Regions from separate parts of the Peribacillus sp. NPDC094092 genome, predicted to be linked through region 1. Evidence: riboswitches for the same ligand, from Rfam matches in the RefSeq annotation. Region 1 holds a riboswitch; the other holds the start of a gene.
The links. Region 1 has a riboswitch for cyclic di-GMP ahead of ACQKNS_RS13290 (anti-repressor SinI family protein). Riboswitches for the same ligand answer to the same signal wherever they lie in the genome.
Positions count from the first base shown of each region.

Region 2: another riboswitch for cyclic di-GMP. It lies ahead of ACQKNS_RS17055 (anti-repressor SinI family protein); the one in region 1 lies ahead of ACQKNS_RS13290 (anti-repressor SinI family protein).

Region 1 covers NZ_JBNNUC010000002.1:891,935-899,603, forward strand. Annotated here, with positions in the region: gene ACQKNS_RS13270 (HPr kinase/phosphorylase) at 1-524, shown strand, start outside; gene ACQKNS_RS13275 (lasso peptide biosynthesis PqqD family chaperone) at 505-801, shown strand; gene ACQKNS_RS13280 (lasso peptide biosynthesis B2 protein) at 835-1,317, shown strand; gene ACQKNS_RS13285 (ABC transporter ATP-binding protein) at 1,522-3,321, shown strand; cyclic di-GMP riboswitch class I at 3,782-3,869, shown strand; gene ACQKNS_RS13290 (anti-repressor SinI family protein) at 3,888-3,992, shown strand; gene ACQKNS_RS13295 (hypothetical protein) at 4,873-5,004, shown strand; gene ACQKNS_RS13300 (LytR family transcriptional regulator) at 6,195-7,124, opposite strand.
Region 2 covers NZ_JBNNUC010000003.1:284,475-292,143, forward strand. Annotated here, with positions in the region: gene secA (preprotein translocase subunit SecA) at 1-1,076, opposite strand, end outside; gene ACQKNS_RS17050 (helix-turn-helix domain-containing protein) at 1,497-1,820, shown strand; gene ACQKNS_RS17055 (anti-repressor SinI family protein) at 1,974-2,114, opposite strand; cyclic di-GMP riboswitch class I at 2,145-2,230, opposite strand; gene ACQKNS_RS17060 (hypothetical protein) at 2,382-2,591, opposite strand; gene hpf (ribosome hibernation-promoting factor, HPF/YfiA family) at 2,872-3,429, opposite strand; gene ACQKNS_RS17070 (flagellar protein FliT) at 3,682-4,026, opposite strand; gene fliS (flagellar export chaperone FliS) at 4,026-4,427, opposite strand; gene ACQKNS_RS17080 (flagellar hook-associated protein 2) at 4,452-5,963, opposite strand; gene ACQKNS_RS17085 (flagellar protein FlaG) at 5,978-6,178, opposite strand; gene ACQKNS_RS17090 (hypothetical protein) at 6,171-6,341, opposite strand; gene ACQKNS_RS17095 (flagellin) at 7,022-7,669, opposite strand, start outside.

The DNA of each region.
Region 1 (7,669 bases):
CCACTCTTGCTTCAGCTTTTTTAAAAAGGGGCTATAAGCTCATGAGTGATGATGTCATACCAGTAACATTGAATAATGAAAATATACCCATTGTAACACCTTCGTATCCACAACAAAAATTATGGTTGGAGAGCTTAAATCATTTTGAAATGGATTCAAATAACTATCAGCCACTCATTGTTAGAGAAGATAAATTCGCTGTTCCTGTTCAAGATCAATTTATTACCGAACAACTCCCGCTTGCTGGTGTATTTGAATTGATCAAGGGTGAAAATGCCGAGATTGAAATTAAGCCAATACCATTTCTTCAAAGATTTTATAAACTGTATCATCATACATACCGCAATTTTTTTATTCAAAGATCTGGTTTGATGGACTGGCATTTCAACACTTCTGCCAAAATGATTAAGAAAATTGAGTTTTTCCAATTACGTAGACCAACGAATCGTTTCACGGCTCCGGACTTATCCGAAATAATTTTACATGCATTAAAAAGGGAGGAAAGTGTTCATGAATATCAATAAACTTGATACAAAAAATCTATATAGTCAAAGTCCAGGAAACATAGTAAGTGACATGGATGGGGAAAAAGTCATGTTAAGCGTTTCTAACGGTAAATACTATAATTTAGGTGAACTGGGCGGGGAAATCTGGGAGCTGATGAAGGAACCCATTACGATTCAAGCGTTAGTTACAACCTTACAGTCCCAATACAATGTCGATCAAACCGATTGTAAAGAGCATGTCACGGACTTTTTAAGTCAATTGCTGGAACAAGGCTTAGTCAGCATCCATTCCTAGTATCATGAATCTTTAGTCTAGGAGGCTAAAACAATGAATATCGTTAAGAAAGCTCAGACTTTTTTAAAATTAAATCTCAAGACAAAGCTGCTGTATATCGAAGCCTTTTTACATTTAGGCCGAGCCCGCTATCTTAAAAGCATTTCCTTTGCAAAAGTTGCCCCAACACTTGGTGAACAGATGAAAGAGTCATCATATGAATTGAATGCAGCGGATAAAGAGAGTTTAGCAAATGTATCGCGGGCTATAAAAATTATGAGCCGCTATACCATTTGGGAAAGCCAGTGTCTAGTAAAGGCAATGGCGGCTATGAAGATGCTCGAAAAACGAAAGATTGATAGCACTCTTTACTTAGGTACAGCAAAAGATGAGAATGGAGGGCTCATTGCACATGCATGGCTGCGCAGTGGACCTTTTTATATAACGGGAGCTGAAGTGATGGATAGGTTCACTGTTGTTTCTATGTTCTCTAAAGAGAATGTAATTAAGGGTCTTAAAGAACAAGAGTCTAGTTAACGGTCTTAACACATTCAATTTTAACCCAATAAACCCTCCAAGGTCCAGGAGTCCACGCCTCATTACCTCACCCATACTTTCTTCATTGTGAATAATACTCTTAGAAAAGTGAATACCCAATACCTTTCCTTCCATTTTCGCGCTTTACCACCGGTAACATGGAGGAAAACGACTAAATATGGACTGTGAATGGAGGATATGGTGATGAAGCATCTGTTACTTTTTACAAAACGAATACATGACTATTCGGGAAAAATATTATATATCAATCTTGTTTGTATGATACTAATAGGTTTTTTGGAAAGTGTAGGGATTTTCTTATTGGTTCCATTGATTGGATTGACCGGTGTAATGGATATAAAAACGGATGAAGTGCCTTTCTTAAGCTGGGTTAATGAATTATTCATCGGAATGCCGGAAACGCTCAGCCTTTTAATAATACTTGGCGCTTATGTGTTATTAATGGTGGGGCAAAGTATTTTTAAGCGGAATCAAACAATCTTGGGAGTGAAAATCCAACAAGGTTTTGTTAGAAAGTTAAGGGACGAGGCGTATGGAAGTCTTCTGCAAGTCAATTGGGGATTTTACTTGAAAAAGAGGAAATCCGATATTATCAACATCATGACAAATGAAACCTTCAATGTAAGTGCAGGGATAAATTTGTTTTTACAGTTCATTTCCTCCCTTATTTTTACTTTCATTCAAATCGGCATAGCTTTTTATTTATCTGTTCCAATGACGAGTTTTATAATAGCCTTTGGGTTCATTCTCATTTTATCGTCACGGAAATTTGTGAAAAAGTCTCAGTCTATTGGGAAGGAAACCTATCAATTAACACAAACCTATTTAGCGGGCATGACAGATCACCTTAACGGAATGAAAGATATAAAAAGTAATTCACTAGAGGAATCTCATTTGAATTGGTTTCTGTCTTTAAGTGAGAGAATGGAAAAAAACAGAATCAAGTTAACGACTTTAAATACTACCTCCCAAATGATCTTCAAAATTGTATCTTCAGTCTTAATTGCCATTTTTGTATTTTTTTCGATAAAGATGTTCATGGCCCAGCCAGCACAATTAATGCTGATTACGGTTATTTTTTCGAGATTATGGCCAAGGTTTACTAGCATTCAATCTAATTTAGAGCAAATAGGATCTACGCTACCATCTTTTAAAGCGCTGTCGGATTTACAAAACCAATGCAGAGATGCAAGAGAGTTATATGAATGCGATTATAAAAATATCAAGCCTATTGAAATTGAACAAGGGTTGGATTGCCGTAATGTTTATTTTAGTTATGATCAAAATAAGGACACCTATGCACTTAAAAATATACACATACACTTACCATCCAACCGCATGACCGCTATTGTAGGGAGATCTGGGGCCGGTAAAAGCACCTTAATCGATATATTAATGGGATTGAATCATCCTGATAGGGGCGAAGTCAGAATAGATGATATCCCCCTTACTAATGACCGACTATTATCGCTGCGCAGGTCCATAAGTTATATCCCGCAGGATCCTTTTCTCTTTAATGCAACAATAAGGGAAAACCTGCTGATCATTGACCCAGATGCAAGTGAGGAATCCATATGGGAGTCTTTGGAGTTCGCAGCAGCCGCTGATTTTGTCAGTAAGCTTCCACAAGGTCTGGATACACTCATCGGTGATCGGGGTGTCCGACTGTCAGGGGGGGAAAGGCAGCGTCTAGTATTAGCCAGAGCGATTTTACGTAAACCGGCCATCCTGGTTTTGGATGAAGCGACAAGTGCATTGGATACCGAGAACGAAGCGAAGATTCAATCGGCTATTGAAAGATTAAAAGGAAAAATGACCATCATCGTCATAGCTCACCGATTATCGACGATTCGCAATGCCGATCAAGTTTTGGTCATGGATCAGGGAGAAATCATTCAGGTCGGTGAATATAACCAGCTAGCGAATGAAAAAAGAGGGATGTTTAGCAATTTACTAGGTATCCAAATGGAATCAAGTGTGTAAATTTTTATTGAAGTTCTCGAACCAGTCAGGTTACAGCCATATTATGGTTTGTAATGCTGGCTTTTTTTCTTAGGGGAAATATTTTAAATCTGAATCAATGAGCGTACTGATTGAAAATATTATATTTTTCTGGAATAACAATTGCGAGATTAGTATAGCGGTTATCTCTCTGTTTTTAATTAAAGTACTTTAAATAAAACGCATTATACCAGTGTTTTCCCAATCTAATGTCGCTTTTTGATGAACGATGTTGAAAAATGACATAAAAAAACGAATAATATTATGAGCTATTATTACGTTTTTAAGTATAATTAACATAAATATAGTTTTAATTAAGGAGAAATTTTTTAAGGGCATGATGGTTTATTTAGTACCATGTAACTAGGGAATCGAAAGACTTTTTCAAGAGATTTATTAATTTATTAATCTTGGAAGAATAATAAAAACTAATGTGAAATATTCTTGAGAAAGGCAAACCTATTGAAAAGTAGGGACGCAAAATTACAGGTCTAAGGCTTGCTAAATGCTAAGACGGCTGTGTTACCACAAGTTGGGTGGGATTTGTCATGGAAGCTAAAAAAGAATGGGAAGAATGGGTTTACCTTATGTTAGAGGCTAAAAATCTAGGATTATCTATTGAAGATGTGCGAGAGTTCATCAAGGGAAAATGAACTGGAAAAAGCAAATCAGGGGATAAAAATTACGTTAGGGAAGGCTGTTAAACAGTCTTCTTTTTTATTTTTATTATCGGAAAAATTGCCGTAAAGGTATCTATAATAAAGAACATGGGGACAATAATAAAAATACAACCTAATTGAGAGGGATTTTTATTATGGATGTACTAAATGCTTTTATGAAGGGGTTATTATGGGGCACTTTATTAAGTGTACCGTTATGGTTGTCATTTTTCGGTTGGATAAAAATAATCATGAATTTTATAAAGTAAGCGCTTAATTAAAATTTTACCTAGGCAGGATATAACATGATAATCATAGAATTTAGTTAATATACATAATGCGTTAGTCATAACCTTCTATACGTTTAAGAAATATAGCCTATAAAAAAATAGTTAATAATACTTAAATATTATTGGTTATGTGCCGATACATTATAGAGATCAAGCAAAGGGACTTCGCAAAGGGCGATGTCAGATAGCTGCCATCAAAATAGAAGGAGATTATTTGATGACAAAAAACAAATTCATTACGTTCGAGGAAGTTTATGAAAAGAAACAAAGAAGCAAGAAAATTTTTGTTGGGACTTATTTTACTATTATTTTAATTTTAATTTCATTAATGACTTTTTTTATGGGGCAATCATAATTTGTGGTATCGAAGGGGCTGAGGAATCGGTCCTTTTTTATTTTTTATCCACTCATATTGACTAGTAGTATTCACTCCTACTGAATATTTCGAAAATGTTAATTTTCAGTAACTTTTCGTTTATATAGTAGATTCCGCTTGCCAATCCCTACTATAATAAAAGAGCTATATTCCTTATTTTGAAAAAAGATTTGGGACAACTTATGAAATGGTGGAGTGGGAATTTCAAATGGATTTTTTTGATATTTTAAAAGACACTTTTGCAAAAGGTGAGTTTGGACAAGATGTTACTGTAAATGAACTTGTGGAGGAGATTAAGGAGAAATTAAGCGGGATCATTGAACAACCTGATAGTATATGATTCGTAAGATACTTCATCCATATTCTGATCGTTTCATGGGCGATGGTCATCTTCCTTTTTTCCTCGCAGACGTATGAGGAGCAAAGCATAACCCCTTTTATAGCACAGTTCAATACTCCATATTGGAATGATAAGCTATTTCATTCTTGTATGGAGGGGGCAGGGACTCTAGTCCTTGGCCGTACCCTTAGCAAGACGACATGCTGGACACGTTAGCGGTTTGCTAAGAATCTTCTTTTCTCTTTTCTTGTTTCGTTAAAGAAGGTGGCATTCAATTCGATACATATAATTTATGAGCATGTTTATTACATGCTTTTTTTCGTTTTCTTAATATATAAGAATGATAACCTGTGAAAAACTAAGATTCTTATAGGCGTCTTTTGGCGGGTATTCTTCTGGTATAGAAGCTTGTATTATTTTTCATGGACGAGTGGTTTAAAAAGCTTTCGAAGCTGCAATTTCCGATTCTGGAAGATTAAGTGCAACATCGTCGCCTTATAATTTTATTGAATATGAATGTTAAGACTTTTCCGAATGATGTAGGCCGATTCTAAATAAGGTGAAGAACTGGAGTCTGGATAAGGTTGGAAGGCAGCATAAATCGGCCTATGAAATACCAGAGTTACACAGGTCTTCAATTATCGCTATAGGGCGTTTACTTTGAAACAAGATTGCCATGTCGTAAGAGAAAAAGGCGAATGCTGTTTGTTATGTGATATAAGTTTAAATAGATTCCTCTCCTTTTTCATGTTCAAGTTTATTTTATTGAAAAGGGAGAGGCGCTGCTCTCGTATAATGCCGAATGGATTTACTTCTCATGAAACATATTTCATTCTTGAACGATCACTGATGGCTTTCAGAATAAACATTTTGTCCTGTGTGCTTAGCATAGCCCAGCTGCCTGCTTTGATTTTCATTTAAATACACTCCTTTTGTTTAGGTTGATTTATGATTGTTGATGAATGTTGGTTGTGGAATTCCGGGTCCAAAGAATAATTGAGTCTAGTGATGAAGGGGCAAGGGGAGATGGAATATTCTGCTCATATTAGATTATACCGTCTTTTAATGCCTAATAAACAACAAAAATTCCAACAAATCTCTACATTTGGTGTTCGTTTTTTGTCAGAATATTGGACGGGGAAAATGAAAAAGCTGTCAGGATGCGGGTCCGGACAGCTCTTACATTTTTCTTATTTAATGGATAATTGTTCTTTTAATTCGGATTGAACCTTTTCTTTTTCTTCATCCGACACGATATTATAGTAGACTCCGTCGATTTTCGTTCCATTTCCTGGAATAGTTGCTTGGGTAATGCTTTTGCTTGCTTCCCTATAGTTCTTTTGGATGTCCATCATGTCATCAAACGTCAAATTCGTCTGGATATTTTTACTTAATGCATCGAATACATCATCGTATTTCGTCAGGGATGAAAGGCTTGCACCTTCCTTGATGACAGCCTCTATGATGGCGCGTTGTCTGGATTGACGGCCATAATCACCATTCGGATCTTCATATCTCATTCGCGAATATTTAAGCGCATCTTCTCCATTTAGATTAATGCTTCCCTTTGCAAAATGGACGCCTTCATAAGTGAAGTCCAGATCGTTTTGAACGGTCACGCCGCCGACTGCGTCAACGATATCCTTAAAGCCTTCCATATTGATCTTCATATAATAGTCGATTGGGATATCAAGGAAGTTTTCAACGGTATCCATGGACATTTTCGCGCCGCCGAAGGCAAATGCATGGTTGATTTTATCCTGTGTACCATGGCCGACGATCTCGGTCCGTGTATCACGCGGAATGCTTAGCATTTTGACCGATTTCTTTTGTGGATTGACTGTCAAGACGATCATTGTATCTGAACGGCCTTTGTCGCCATCACGTTCATCGACGCCAAGCATGAGCATCGAGAATGGCTCCTGGTCTGATAGTGCAAGGTCTTTCGTTCGTTTATCCGTGGTACGGTCTATTGGTGTATGCATCGTGTCAACGGTTTTTGTCAGTGAATTCCATACGGAGTAGGCAAAGGCTCCCCCAGCTAGAATGAAAAGTAGGACAATTATCCCAACTACCTTCAGCCATGTCCGTTTCTTTTTCTTCTTTTTTTCATGTCTCATATTTTACTTCCTTCCTCTTTTTCTAACCACTTCATCTATTATATTTAATTTCATAGTAAAAGAATAGTATATTTTACTATTTTATAATACCTTTTACATATTTTGGTGTGTCATTTGTTAATAAGTTAAACAAAATGAGGGGATAGGACGTTTGATCGATTAAAATTTTAATTTAGTTACTGATTGAGAAAATTGCACTTTTTTCGTTGTTGGTTATGTAATTTGGCCTAGGGTTTACTTTTTTGTTTACATCCAGAAATATTGTGCCGACGGTAAGTTTTGTCATTACCATGTTTATGTGTGTTTATGATGATCTCGAAAGGATTCAGCGACTGATTGTGTCACTTTATTTTATAGGAAGTTGAAAAATTGGGTTGGCCATACAAATATCAAAAACAGTACCTGCTTTTAGCGGTTCGTCATAAAGATTCCGAGGTCATTTTTTTACAAGGAGAAAAGTGTTTCAATCTAATGAATATGACCAGTCAAAATGGATTTGCTTAATTTTTAAAAATGGATGGAGTGTTCCTTTAAAATGGGTGATA
Region 2 (7,669 bases), on a different contig from region 1:
TTCTGGAATGTAATCGTCGCGAGGGTCATGCTTTCATTTTGAATTTCAAGACCTTCTTTCGCTTCGATCGCCTGGTGGAGACCTTCACTGTAACGGCGGCCTTTCATCAAACGGCCAGTGAATTGGTCAACGATGACTATCTCGCCTTCCTGGACCACATAATCCACATCCAAATGCATGGAAACATGCGCCTTTAGAGCCTGATTGATATGATGATTCAAAGTAACGTGATTAATATCGAACAAATTATCGATATTAAACGCTTTTTCAGCTCGATTCATCCCATCTTCCGTCAGCTGAACACCTTTTGTCTTTTCATCATATGTGTAGTCCGTCTCTTTTTTTAGGGTTCTCACAAACGCATTGGCCTGGATATAAAGCTGAGCCGACTTTTGTGCGGAACCGGAAATGATCAATGGCGTTCTCGCCTCATCGATCAAAATCGAATCGACCTCATCAATGACGGCAAAGTGCAGCGGGCGCTGTACCATTTGTTCTTTATATAGCACCATATTGTCACGAAGATAATCAAAACCTAACTCATTATTGGTACTGTACGTAATATCCGCATTGTACGCCGCCTGCTTTTCTTCTTTAGAATGACTGTTCAAATTCAATCCGACGGTCAAACCGAGGAAATCATACAATACACCCATCTCGGTGGCATCACGGTGTGCCAGGTATTCATTGACAGTAACGACATGCACACCTTTACCGGTAAGCGCATTTAAATAAACAGGCATGGTGGATGTCAGGGTTTTACCTTCCCCAGTTTTCATCTCGGAGATATTTCCATCATGAAGGGATGCCCCACCCATGATTTGAACACGGTAAGGATATAAGCCCAAAGCACGCTTTGCCCCTTCACGCGCAACCGCAAAAGCCTCGACAAGCAAATCATCAACGGTTTCCCCATTTTGATAACGCTCTTTAAACTCGTCGGTTTTGGCACGCAATTGTTCATCCGATAGCGCAGCCGTCCCATCAGCCAGTGCTTCGACCTGATCGGCGATTTTTTCTAAACGTTTGATTTCTCGCTTATTCGGATCAAAAACTTTATTTAATATATTAAGCATTCAATAACGCTCCTCTATTATGGTAATGATCGTTCATTGACTAAATTCATATAAGTAAGAAGAAACACATCTTCCATTATTACTGATGTACGCTTAATTTTACCACTTCTATCATAGAGGTACAACTTCATGTCACTTCCCTGGTATAGACCTGAATTCAATTCTTGCGAAAAACAATGGATAAATGAGGAGTAATACTGTTAAAATAGAAGGAAGTATAAAAAATATGCTGAAAACTCCCCACTATTCCATATGTAAACGAGAATTATCCATAACCTTCCATCACTAGATGCTATGTCCTCTCTAGCGATTGCATGTCAAGGTAATCCAACCTTTATAGCCGTCATGTTTTGAATGATAAGGTGGGCGACTGAAACTTAATAGCGGAAGATAAATAGAACATGTTTCGAGGTGGTATTGATGATTGGTGAACGTGTAAAAAAACTGCGAGAAGAAAAGAAAATGTCGATGACTGAACTTGCCGATAAAGCGGGTGTGGCAAAGTCTTATTTAAGTTCGCTCGAGCGGAACTTACAAACGAATCCTTCTATTCAATTTCTTGAAAAAATCTCCGCCGTACTTAACATTCCTGTCGATGCCCTGCTTTATGATGCACCAAATAAGGAAACCTTGGACAGTGACTGGATGAAAATCGTTGAAGAAGCCATGAATTCTGGTGTTTCAAAACAACAATTCAGGGAATTCATCGAGTTTAATAAATGGAGAAAAGATAAAGAAGAGTAGAGTGGTAGTGCACTAGTTTACCTACATAATCCAAAAGACTATAGTTTAAATAAGCTAGACTCACTAGAATCTCAAGGAGAAATAAACCCTATAAACAGCTAATGAATGAATCGAACCACTGTTTATAGGGATGCTCTCGATCTTGTTCGGAACCTATTTTCCATCGTTCTCCTCAAAATTCACCTCAACGCTTTCCCTTTTCAAAAAAGCACTGATTTCCTCTTTTTTGAAACCCAAACTCCTTGCTTCAGAAATCAATTTCACCCATTCTTGATCCATTGCCACATTAGCCACCTCTTCTACCTCCTAAAATACCCTTGTATTTCAGGCAGACCAGCCATCATAGTCATAAGGACCTTAGACCTGTGCCTTTGCGCCCTAATCTTTCAATAAGTTTGCCTTTGTCATGGTACTTATTACCAAATACAGTGCTTATAATCATATTATAACGGAAACACACTCCATATATTGTTATTTTATGACGGTAATACTCATAAATGCAAAAACTTTTATCCGACAAAATATTACAATATTATGAAAATTCACAGTTCAGGTCATTCATCACGGACTAATTCCATTTCGTTTTCTTGTATAATAGGGAATATTGCTCTTCTTAATATTCCGCTTGGGTGTATTGATTCTCTCAATTATAAGTGCATCGAGGGCTTTTTGCGCAGTTAAATCCTCACTGCAGGTCGGGCAACGCCACTTTCCATCTTCCGCACTGCTAAAAGAAGCCCTATGGCATGTATGGCAATTCTTTTGATACAAGTTATCCAACCCCTCTGCACCTTATTCAAATTGTTTTTTATAAATAAACAGTTGTTCTTTTTAAAGAACTAACAATTCGAGTATAGTGCAAAAGTCAGAGGTATTTAAATAGGTAAAATTAACTATTTATCTTAATAAAGAACATCAATAGTTCTTTTAAATGAACTTTCGGATTTTATAGAGAACAAAATTTTTTATAGTAAATCAATAAATAGCCGACGAATTCTATCAAAAAAGCACAACCCAGAGGCTGGGTTGTGCTTTTATCTTAGATTAATAGTTAACTAGGTTCAATCAATCCATAACGTCCATCTTTTCGGCGGTACACTACGTTTGTTGTGTTAGTATCCGCATTCGTGTAAACGAAGAAACTGTGACCAAGCATATTCATTTGCAAAATCGCTTCTTCACTGTCCATCGGCTTTAAATCAAAGCGCTTATTGCGGACCACTTCAATATCATTATCTTCTTCGAATTCATCCACCACTTCGTCAACATCCGTATTGAAGGCGAATGCATCGGGTGTCGTCGATAGATTGTTCCGGAACTTACGATTGACCTTCGTTTTATGTTTACGAATTTGGCGTTCAAGCTTATCATTGATCAAGTCAATGGCAGCATACATATCCGCATTTTCCTCTTCAGCGCGAAGAACCAAATTCTGCATGGGAATCGTCACTTCGACCTTAGATGTATTATTGTTCACTTTTAAATTCACTAACACATTCGCATCTGGTGTATTGTTAAAATATCTTTCTAACTTGCCAATTTTCTTTTCGACGTATTCTCGAATTGCTGGAGTTACCTCAATGTTTTCACCGCGTACGTTGTAATTCATAAAGTGAGTCCTCCTTAAATTAAGACTATACAGTTAGATTCTACAATACCCCTCCGGTTCCCTTTAGAAACACATCATGAAATATGTCGAAATAATGAAACAGTTGTCGGAAGGTTTGGAAAGGGTTGATGTCTGCCCTATCTTCATTATATCAAATGCTATGCTATAAAGAAAAAATTAAGCCTACTTTATTTACAGAAAATTTAAAAATATTTAACATAAAAACCGTTTGGAATCCAAACGGCAGGGTAATCAATTTCTTTTATCATAAAACACGCCATCCACTGATAGACTTTCATACGGATTCGTGTATTTATTGGATGATCGTTTCTTCTTGTTTATTTCCTGGATATCCCGTTGTATCTCCTGCTTTTGGAGCTTCAGCAAGCGATCGACCTGTTGGTTGAGCAACAGTACTGCACGGCCCAATTGTTGCTCTTCACATGTAAAGGGCGGGTTGATTTGGGAAAGAAGCCCATCTCGCCGATCAATCAGCTTTGTGACCCTTTCTATTTTATCATCACGTTTTGTAATCGAGCGGTCTTCCAGAACGGCAAGCAATTCAGCAGTCAAATCATGAAAGGTTCTAATCACCATTACACTTGACCGCTTTGGGTAAATTGTTTTTTCCGGTTGATCTGAATTACTTCCTTCCAAGTATTCCGGAACTCGGTAACAAGTCCCTCCACTTCTTCCAATGCAGAAACATCATTTTTCATATTCGCTTCAATCAGACGCCGGTTCATGAAATCATAAAGACCCATCATATCTTTGGATACATCCGTATCCATATTCAGCGTCACCATCAATTCGCGGATAATATTTTGCGCCTTGATGATGTTCGTATTCTTCGCTTCGATGTTTCCTGCTCCAATGGCTTTCTTCCCAAGCATGATGAACTTCAAACAGCCATTATAAAGCATTAATGTAAGCTCTCCCGGAGATGCTGTATTGACTGAATTTTGCTGGTACGATTGATATGGATTATTTATCGCCATTCTTAACTTCCTTTCCGACTCACCTTAACTAAAATAAGAAGCTAACGATGCACTTTGGCTGTTTGCCTTTTGAATCGCTTTTTCCATCGCCGTGAACTGGTTGTAATAGCGCGATTCCAATTTCGTTAACTTTGCTTCAAACGTTGAAATCTTCTTATCAAGCCCATCAACCAATTTTCCGATTGTAAAATTGGTATTAACATAGCCGGCCTTTCCGGCTTTTTCCGTAATCACCTTCATCGATGATTCTATATCATCCCTTAACCGGCGTGCGAGGCCTTTGCCGCTCTTTTCCGATCCATTGGCCATGAACATATCATAAATCGCATTGGGGTCCTCGCTAATGGCTGCCCGGAGCTTGTCCTCGTCAATCGTTAATTTACCGCCCTCCAAATAATTCTTGGTCGTGGTGATCCCCAAACTGCTGAGATTGTTCTTTCCAGTGATCCCATCCACCGAAGTGTATAGGGATGACCTCATTGCGGTCAGGAGACTTTTTAATGTCGAATCGCTTTTTAATGTTCCGCTCTTCGCTTTCTCTTCCCACAGCTTCACTTCATCCTCTGTCATTGCCTTCTTTTGCTCAGAGGTAAGCGGGGCAAAGGAGCGATATTTCGCTTCACCCGTTTTATCCTGAACCTTTTTAATGACTTCATTGTATTTATTCACAAACTGTGTAATCGTATCAAGGATGGCATCCACATCGGCTGTTGATGAGAATGTGACTGTATCGGTGGTTTTTTGCTTCACCGTTATTTCCGCTCCATTAATCTGAAACGTATTTGAAGGCCGGGAAATTTCCAGGCCATTATAAACAACGGATGCATTTTCCCCTTTTGTGCCGCCAGTCCCTTCATTGTTACTGCCCATTTTTAACATATCGAAAAAATCTCCGGTGCCTCCCAATTCAATTTCAGGCCGCCCTTTAACATCACCGGTATTTTTCGCAGTGAAGGAAAACTGCTGGGACGTTTCATCGAAAAATAGGGTCACTCCCGAGTTAGCATTAATTTTATTTATTACACTCTCTAATGTATCGTCCGCATTAAGGGTAAGCGTGTACGGTTTTTCCACTGACACTCCATCTTTTACTTCCGTATCAAAACCGCCATCTTTATTGATGGCCAGTATCGTAATATCTTGTGGTGTCGTGAAACCCAATTCTGAAAGTTTCTTTTTAGGGTCGGTAACAGCTGATTTTTCCGTACTTGTCATGGTTGCTGCTTTGGCAAGCCCATTCACTTGTACATTCCCGGAAAAATCACTGGTCGAATTCACATTTCTCACTGATACAGCATCTGGATTCGATACCGACACCTTCTTTTTTATAAAGGAGGATTGCTTCCCGACTCCATCTCGAATGAGCGTATCCAATTCTGATAAAGCTGTATTGATCGAACGGTAATCATCCCGCTGCCACTCGGAATACTGCTTTTTCTGTGTCAGTTTATCCAATGGCACCCGTTCTGCCTGCATCATGCTCTTGACTAGTTCATCAATGTCCATCCCGCTTGCTAAACCACTGATTCGTACCAAAATAAATCACCCGCTTATATTTTTTCATACACCATGATTCCGACAAACTCCGTCATCGCCGCATAGAAATCCAATAACTTCTTCGGAGGAATTTCCCTGATCGTCTCATCCGTCACGTCATCCACTACCTTGACAAAGTATTCATTCAGCTTCTCGTGATACTCAAAACGAACGGCCGTATGTGCCGGATTCAGGAAGGTGTTCAAACTATCCACCAATTTCCTGCACCTTTTCTTTAGAAGGCCCATCAGCAGATTCCACACTTCGTTCCGAATAGGCAAGCGTATTCATTTCCCGCTGATAATATGAACTGATTCCTTCCGATATCGCTGTTCTAAGTTGTGAGGAAAGAATATTCGTGGACAAGCTCTCCAGCATCTAAAAAGCCCCCAATATGATATCTTTACTTTTTATATCGGTTCTTACAGTTTTATATTTAGTCAAGCTTTGATTTTGGGTGCACCTAAACACCTTCCTGAATGATGTTTTGTTTACTTCCTTTCATTCTCTATGAAAAGGGACTCTATTATATATCCGTTTTTATCTCTATTAAAATACAAAAAAACTCCAGAAAAATATCCGGAGTCTACAGTTTTTTGGTTTTTAAATTTTGACCGTTGATTTCCACTCCAGGCACTCGCTTTCCGCGGGTGTCCGGGAGCCTCTTTGGCGCTTTTGCGCCTGCGGGGTCTCCCTTGGACACGATCTCCTGTAGGAGTCTCGCACCTTTCGTTCCAATCAACTTTGTTTTAACAGTTAGATCGCTCCCTTTACCTAAGTCTTTTTTATAATAGAGGATTAAAACTGAGGTGATAATCGCTTTTCTACATTTTGAAAAAATTATGACTGACTATTTAATTTTAGGACTTCTCTTTTTATTCATCTATTAGGATTGTAGCCATAAGATTCCTTGGTGACAGATAAACGGATGGTCCCTTACTTTTTAAGGATCAGTATTCCCTTTTTTCTGCATCATTGTGTTCATTGCACCCTTCAATAAGTACAAAAAAAGAGCCTAACACAAGTGTCAGACCCTTTATTGTTAAGCTAACTATTAATTAACGAAGTAACTGAAGAACGCCCTGCGGTTGCTGATTTGCTTGAGCTAGCATTGCTTGTGAAGCTTGCGCCAAGATGGAGTTCTTGGTTTGCTCCATCATAGTCTTAGCCATATCTGTATCACGAACGCGTGATTCAGCAGCAGTCAAGTTTTCAGAAGAAGTACCTAAGTTGTTGATCGTATGCTCTAAACGGTTTTGGTTAGCACCTAATTTAGAACGTTCAGCTGATACAGTGTCAATTGCAGTTTGGATTTTTGTAATAGCCGCTGAAGCGTTTTTAGCATTAGAAACATCCAGGCCGGATTCAACACCTGTAGAATCTGTACCATTGCTTACATTTGTAGTTGCAGTGAACCCATCGCCAGTACCAGTCAATCCAAGTGCACTTGCACGCATGTCACCAATTTCTAGTGTCAGGCTTTGATTTTCGTTTGCACCGATTTGGAATTGAAGTCCTGCGCCAGCTTCTACTGCCTCTTTAGCTTTTACTTCAGCAGACCCATCTACAGTTTCAGCAGCATCTACAGATAGACCGCCAGTTCCAGTGATAGTTGCTGCAGTTGCAGATTCAGCTCCAGTCTTTTGTTCTAGTTTAAGTTGTCCGCCATCATTAGTTGCAGTGTATTTAGCGCTTAAATCAGCATC